One region of the Rhizobium sp. BK112 genome, then DNA from elsewhere that is predicted to be linked to it. Evidence: predicted binding sites of a transcription regulator. Region 1 holds the regulator's gene; each other region holds the start of a gene.
What was found. The regulator PhoB, encoded in region 1, activates phosphate uptake and scavenging genes when phosphate is short. The targets are predictions, from matches to a motif close to TGTCATNNANCTGTCAT.
Positions count from the first base shown of each region.

Region 2: FHT75_RS24690 (DUF1868 domain-containing protein) is a predicted target of PhoB. The motif match lies at 1,367-1,383, and genes of this name have one in related genera.
Region 3: FHT75_RS14875 (DUF1045 domain-containing protein) is a predicted target of PhoB. The motif match lies at 1,042-1,058, and genes of this name have one in related genera.

Region 1 is NZ_JACHYZ010000004.1:74,221-76,483, reverse strand. It holds gene phoU (phosphate signaling complex protein PhoU) at 1-607, shown strand, start outside; gene phoB (phosphate regulon transcriptional regulator PhoB) at 755-1,438, shown strand; gene FHT75_RS12990 (GcrA family cell cycle regulator) at 1,698-2,231, opposite strand.
Region 2 is NZ_JACHYZ010000010.1:37,860-40,122, forward strand. It holds gene FHT75_RS24680 (polyprenyl synthetase family protein) at 1-321, opposite strand, end outside; gene mtgA (monofunctional biosynthetic peptidoglycan transglycosylase) at 458-1,210, shown strand; gene FHT75_RS24690 (DUF1868 domain-containing protein) at 1,433-2,155, shown strand; gene FHT75_RS24695 (glutathione S-transferase family protein) at 2,169-2,263, shown strand, end outside.
Region 3 is NZ_JACHYZ010000004.1:439,803-442,065, reverse strand. It holds gene FHT75_RS14880 (alpha-D-ribose 1-methylphosphonate 5-triphosphate diphosphatase) at 1-241, opposite strand, end outside; gene FHT75_RS14875 (DUF1045 domain-containing protein) at 255-950, opposite strand; gene phnE (phosphonate ABC transporter, permease protein PhnE) at 1,092-2,263, opposite strand, start outside.

The sequences.
Region 1 (2,263 bases):
GCGGGCGCTGGTCAACGGCGATACCGCGCTGGCGCAGAAGGTCATCTCCGACGATGTGATCCTCGATCACGCCGAACGCGAAATCGGCGACAAGGCGATCGTCACCATCGCCCGCCGTCAGCCGATGGCCGCGGACCTGCGCGAAATCATGGGCTCGATCCGCATCGCCGCCGATCTCGAACGCGTCGGCGACCTCGGCAAGAACACCGCCAAACGCGTCATCGCCGTCCAAAGCACCGGCGTTCCCCGCAAGCTCGCCCGCGGCCTCGAGCATCTCTCCGAACTGGCGCTCGTCCAGCTCAAGGAAGTGCTCGATGTCTACACCAATCGCTCCGCCGACAAGGCGAACGCGATCCGCGAACGCGACAACGAGATCGACGCGATGTACACCTCGCTGTTTCGCGAGCTCCTGACCTACATGATGGAAGATCCGCGCAACATCACCAGCTGCACGCATCTTCTCTTCTGCGCCAAGAACATCGAGCGCATCGGCGACCACGCCACCAACATCGCCGAGACGATCTTTTACATGGCGACAGGTGCGCAGCCGGAAGGCGATCGTCCGAAAGACGACAGCGCCAACACCGTCGGCGCGGTAACCGAATAACCGCCCGGGCCGGACGGCCGGGCTAGAAGCTTGCGTGCGCGCCCATCCGGGGCGCGCAAAGAGGTCGCAGCCAATTCTGAATTTGCGCAGGATGCATTGCTTGAACCATCCCCGGTTCAAGGATCATGCGCGAGGAGACCGACACGCATGATCCCGAGAGTTGCAGTTGTTGAAGACGAGGAAGCCCTGAGCGTGCTTCTTCGCTACAATCTCGAAGCGGAAGGCTTCGAGGTCGATACCATCCTTCGTGGCGACGAAGCCGAAATGCGGCTTCAGGAGCGCACGCCCGATCTGCTCATCCTCGATTGGATGCTGCCTGGCGTCTCCGGCATCGAACTCTGCCGGCGCCTGCGCATGCGGCCGGAAACCGAGCGCCTGCCGATCATCATGCTGACGGCGCGCGGCGAAGAGAGCGAACGCGTCCGCGGGCTTTCGACGGGTGCCGACGATTATGTCGTCAAGCCCTTCTCGACCCCCGAGCTCGTCGCCCGCGTCAAGGCGATGCTGCGCCGCGCCCGTCCCGAGGTGCTGTCGACGGTGCTGAAATGCGGCGATATCGAGCTCGACCGTGAAACCCACCGGGTCCATCGCAAGACCCGCGAAGTCCGCCTCGGCCCCACCGAATTCCGCCTGCTGGAATTCCTGATGTCGTCGCCGGGCCGGGTCTTCTCCCGCTCGCAGCTTCTCGACGGCGTCTGGGGCCACGATATCTATGTCGACGAACGCACCGTCGACGTCCATGTCGGCCGCCTGCGCAAGGCGCTGAATTTCTCCAACATGCAGGACGTCATCCGCACCGTCCGCGGTGCCGGTTATTCGATGGAAGCCTGAGGGCCTCCATTCTGATTGCTGACAACGTCGCTCGAGCTAGCGTCTGCCCCTCACCCTAACCCTCTCCCCGTAAAACGGGGCGAGGGCACGTGCCCTGCGAGAGGTCAGCGGGGAACGGAGAGGTCGGGCATATCCCCTTCGCCCCGCAAGCGGAGAGAAGGTGCCGGCAGGCGGATGAGGGGCAGCCATCCGCGCGAACCAATAACTACAAAAAAACGGGCCAGTCGGCCCGTTTCTCATGTGCGGCGATGTTACCCGCTCAGCTGGCCCGCGCTGCTGCCCGGCGGCGTTCGTTGACCGGCTGGTAGGCAAGCTTCTGGTGATAGCTGCAATAGGGCGAATTGTCGGGGGATTCGCAGCCGCAGAAGTGGAAGTCATCCTTCAGCGGATCGCCGACCGGCCACTTGCAGGTGCGTTCGGTCAGTTCCGTCAGGCCGAGGCGTCGGGAAATCGGAACGACCACGTTGCCTCTCGGCACGTATTCCATTTCCTCGATCGTTTCGATCTCGATCTCTTCCTTCAGCATCGTCGCGCCCTGCTGGCGGGTAACGGTGCGAGTGGCGACCCGTGAGGCGTAGTTCGGCGCGCGCGGCGCAGAAGTATTGCGTTTCGGCGTTCGGGCGGCATTGGCGGTACCGCCGGCCTTGGCACGGCCGGGGAGGCTCAGCCGATGCACCTTGCCGATGACCGCGTTTCTGCTGACGCCACCAAGTTGTGCCGCGATCTGGCTGGCGCTCAGTCCTTCGGCCCAGAGCTTCTTGAGTTTCTCGACCCGCTCGTCTGTCCAGTTCATGCCCTGTCTCCACCTTTTGCGTTGGTGATGGC
Region 2 (2,263 bases), on a different contig from region 1:
GCCGCGGCGCAGGTCGTCATCGTCCATGGCCGGCAGGTCGTCATGGACGAGGGAATAGCAGTGGACGCATTCGAGTGCCGCGCCGACGCGAAGTGCTGCCTCAGCGTTGCCGCCGAGAAGGGCAGCGCTTTCGACGACCAGGAATGGGCGCAGCCGCTTGCCGCCGTTCAGCACGGCATAATGCATGGCATCGCGCAGCCTTTCGGGCCTGGCGATTTCATCGGAAAGGATGCTTGGTGAAAGCAATGCGTCGAGCAGCGCCTCGATCTCGTGGGCGTTGTTCTTCAGCCTCGTTTCGAAAGTGTCCCGGTTCGCGTCCATGGGCGCTGTTTGGCATGAGCGCCCCCGGGCTTGCAACGGAATTGTCGATGACAGCGGCAAGATTCACCACGCACTCTGGCATAAGCTCTGTACAGGCGCTATGAGAACGAGAGGAGCGAAATCGGACTGGGGAACATTGGATATAGCGCCGGAGAGAGAGGACAGCGTCGACATGCCGGTTCGTCGGCAATGGTTCGGAGATCGGCGGTTCGGAGATCGGCGCGTGTTGAAACGCATTGTTCTTGCCGTCCTGGTCTTTCTGATCCTTCCCTACGCGTTGATCTTTTTCTATCTGCTGCCCTTCATTCACCCCGTCTCGACGCTGATGCTGCGCGATCTTCTTCTGCTGCGCGGTTACGACAGGCAATGGGTGTCGCTGGATGACATCGCCCCGGTCGTGGTGCAGTCGGTGATGATGTCGGAGGACGGGCAATATTGCTTTCACGGCGGCGTCGACTGGGCTGAAATGCGCATGCTGGTCGAGGATACGCTGAAAGGCCAGGCGACGCGCGGCGGCAGCACCATCCCGATGCAGACGGCGAAAAACCTCTTCCTCTGGAACAGCCGCTCCTTTGTGCGCAAGGCGCTGGAGCTTCCACTTGCGGTCGCCACGGATTTCGTCCTGTCGAAACGGCGGCTGATGGAAATCTATCTCAATATCGCCGAATGGGGCCCCGGCATCTACGGCATCGAGGCGGCCGCCCAGCATCATTTCAAGGTGCCGGCCTCGAAGCTGACGCGGCGCCAGGCATCGCTGCTAGCCGTCTCGCTGCCGAACCCGATCGACCGCAATGCCGGCAAGCCCGGACGCGGCCTTCGCCGGCTTGCCGGCGTGATCGAGAGGCGTGCGCAAGGTTCGGGCGATTACATCAAGTGCATCTATGATTGACATCAGAGATTGACATCAGAACTTGTCGTCAGAACAGGATGATTTTAGCCCGGGGGCGGCCTGAAATCTGAATCCTGTTCTAAATTATATTGTGAGAGCGTGATGTCATGAGAAAACCGCGCACACTTTTCGGCATCATGCTCTAGAGGCGGTAAGCGTCATCTGACATTCTTGGTTCTGCCATATGGACGGATGCAGTCCAACCAGAGCCCTGATTCGCCCATGACCATCACGACATTTTCGCCCGAGCTTCTCTCTTATTCGAAGACGCACAATCCGAACCCGCCCGCCCATCTCGGCAGCCGCTATCGCAAAATCGGCGGCTTTCTCCCGGAAGCCGGCAACACCATCGTCTGCCATATCGAGAAGGGTTCGCAGACGCAGATGGCGCTGATCGAGGCGCGCGAGACATATCTGGCCATGCCCGAGGCTCCGCAGTTCCTCTTTACGCCGATATCAAGTCTTCACATGACACTTTTCGAAGGCGTCATCGAAACCCGGCGCCGGCAGGATTGCTGGCCGGGCGATCTGCCGCTCGATACGCCGATCGAAGACATGACCGAGTTGATGGCGGCCAGGCTCGAAGGTTTCTCGATGGCTGACCCCTTCAGGGTCGCGATCGTCGAAGCTCGCCCGTCGGGCCTGCTCGTCGACGGGGCGACGGAGACGGACCGCAAGGTCATGCGCGCCTGGCGCAACGCGCTGGCCGATCTTCTCGGCTATCGCCAGCCGAACCACGAGGATTATAAGTTCCACATGACCTTCGCCTATGCGGTCGAACGGCTTGAGGACGGAGCCTTGCCGCGCTGGCAGGCGATGCTCGATGACGTGGCCGAGGATATCCGCCGCAAGGCTCCCGTTTTCGAGCTTACCCCGCCGGCATTCTGCGTGTTCGAGGACATGAACCATTTCCACGAATTGCTGATCTTTGATTTCGAAGCCTGAACGGAGGAGGCCCATGGACAAACCGACGCTCTATATCGCCAACAAGAACTATTCCTCCTGGTCGTTTCGGCCCTGGATGGCGCTGACGGGCGTCGGCATCGATTTCGA
Region 3 (2,263 bases), 370 kb from region 1:
CCTGGACTGCGGCGGTCTTGTTCCAGCGTATGCCGGGACGCGGCTGATAATGGCCTTCGAGATGATCGGTGTGCAGCTCGACGAGGCCGGGAATGACATAGTCGCCTTCGAAATCTTCGCCGGCTACCGAGCTGCCCTCGGAGATGTCGGCGATCTTGCCGTCTCGAATGAGGATCGATCCTGAGAGGATGTCATCCTCGAGAACGATGCGGGCATTGGAAAACACGGTCTCTTTGCTCATCTCGTCAGGTCTTTCAGCGTTTGGCGCCGGCAAGCGGCAGCCAGGAATGAACTTTGAACGGGGCACCGCGCGTCTCCTCGGTGAAGACGGCAAGGCCGGAAATCGGAAGCGGACGGCCGGTGAAATCGGCAAAACGCTCGGTCAGAATCGCTTTCATCACCGCGGCGCGCGCTTCGGGCACCTGGCCGGTCAGCGTCATGTGAAAGCCGAAATCCTCCATGACGTAGGGATAACCCCAGCGCTGCAGATGGGCGCGCTGGCTGTCGCTGAGCTTATCCGGGTTGCGCCGCGCCATATCGGCCTCGGAAAGCGCGGCACGGAACGGTTCGAACGACCTTACCACCTTCGCGGCGAAATCCTGAAGAGGTTGATGAAGAGAACCGGGAACGAGGGCAAAAAAACGGCCGAGCTGGCCGAGCACGAGTTCCGGAATCTCGAAGGCTGGCGTGCGCTGGGCAAAATCCTCGGCAACCCCCAGGAGATCCTTCTCGGTGACGGAGGCAGCGAGCGAAAACGGCGCCTTGATCGTGGCGTGAAAGCCGTAGCGGCGCGGGTCGGCGGTCAGCTCGAACTGCTCTGCCGCACCCAGTTGCTCATGGTCCGGTGCCGGATAGGTCTCGCCGGTGAAAGCGTCGCGGCCGAGCCAGAGCGAGGCCGCGCCGGTCAGGGGATGATCCTTCGGCGGCGAGAAATAGAGAGCGTAGCGCAAGGCTTTTATCCTGGGGATCTTCGAAACGGGGGAGCGCAATGTGCAGTGATTTGGCGGCGAACCGCAAGCAGGCTCCGGCTAAAAGATTTCCGTGACAGAATGATGATGGCGGCAGCGCCGCCACCGCCTTTGATGGGTGGATCAGTGGGTTTTCGTGCCCATCAGCTGGTGGCGCAGCGCGTTCGAGGCTGTGTCGAAAAGGAAGACGACGATCAGGATCAGGATGACCATATAGGCGACATTTTCCCAGTTGGCGTTGGTGCGCATGGCCTCCCAGAGTTTGAGGCCGATGCCGCCGGCGCCGACAGCGCCGATGATGGTCGCACCGCGCACGTTCGATTCCCACTGGTAGAGCGTCTGGCTGACGATGACGGGAACGATCTGCGGCATAATGCCGTAACGATGAACGAGCACCGTCTGAGCACCTGTCGATTTGATGCCCTCCCGCGGCTTGTTGTCGATATTCTCCAATCCTTCGGAATAGAGCTTGCCGAGCGTGCCGGTCTCGGTGAGGAAAATCGCGCCGCTGCCGGCAAGCGGGCCGGGGCCGAAAGCGCGCGTCAGGAACAACGCCCAGATCAGCATGTCGACCGAGCGCAGGAAATCGAAGAAGCGTTTCAGGATCTGGTTCAGCAGCCGGTTCGGCGTGATGTTGCGTGCTGCCATGAAGGCGAGCGGAAAGGCGGCGAGAGAGCCGAGCAGCGTTCCGAGGAACGCCATGACGATCGTCTGGAAAAGTTTGGTCCAGACGTCGCCGTGCTGCCATTCGCTGTTGTTCCAGATATCGTCGAAGGCGAGCGACAGGTTGGACTGGTCGGGCTTGATGCGCGGGCCGGAGACGATGAGGCTGACGACCTCGCCGACCGGCTTGTCGAAGAAGGAGGATTGTGTGTCGAAGATGAAATTCGCCCAGCCGATGAAACGCTTGCGGATCTTCACCCGGTCGACGGATATGCTGACATTGCCGGCAAAGCCGAGATCGGCGAGCACGTTGTCGTCATAAACCGTCATCCAGCCGGGCACCGGCCCGACGACTTTCGGCGCACCGCTGGAAAGCTCGACCGGGACGCTGACGCCGTGGGCGGTGACGATCGTCTCGCTCTTCGAGACGGAGATGCTGCGGCTGGTGCCGTTGATCGAAACGCTGATGCTGCCGTCGGGATTGTTGACCAGCCAATCCGGATGCGGATTGTCGCCGAGCGGCGAGAAACGCGGATAACGCACCTCGATCGAGCCGTCGTCCTGGATGCGGAGTTCCGGCTGGACGTCGTAGCTCACCCATTGGCTGAGATAGATGCCGACGCGCTCCCAAT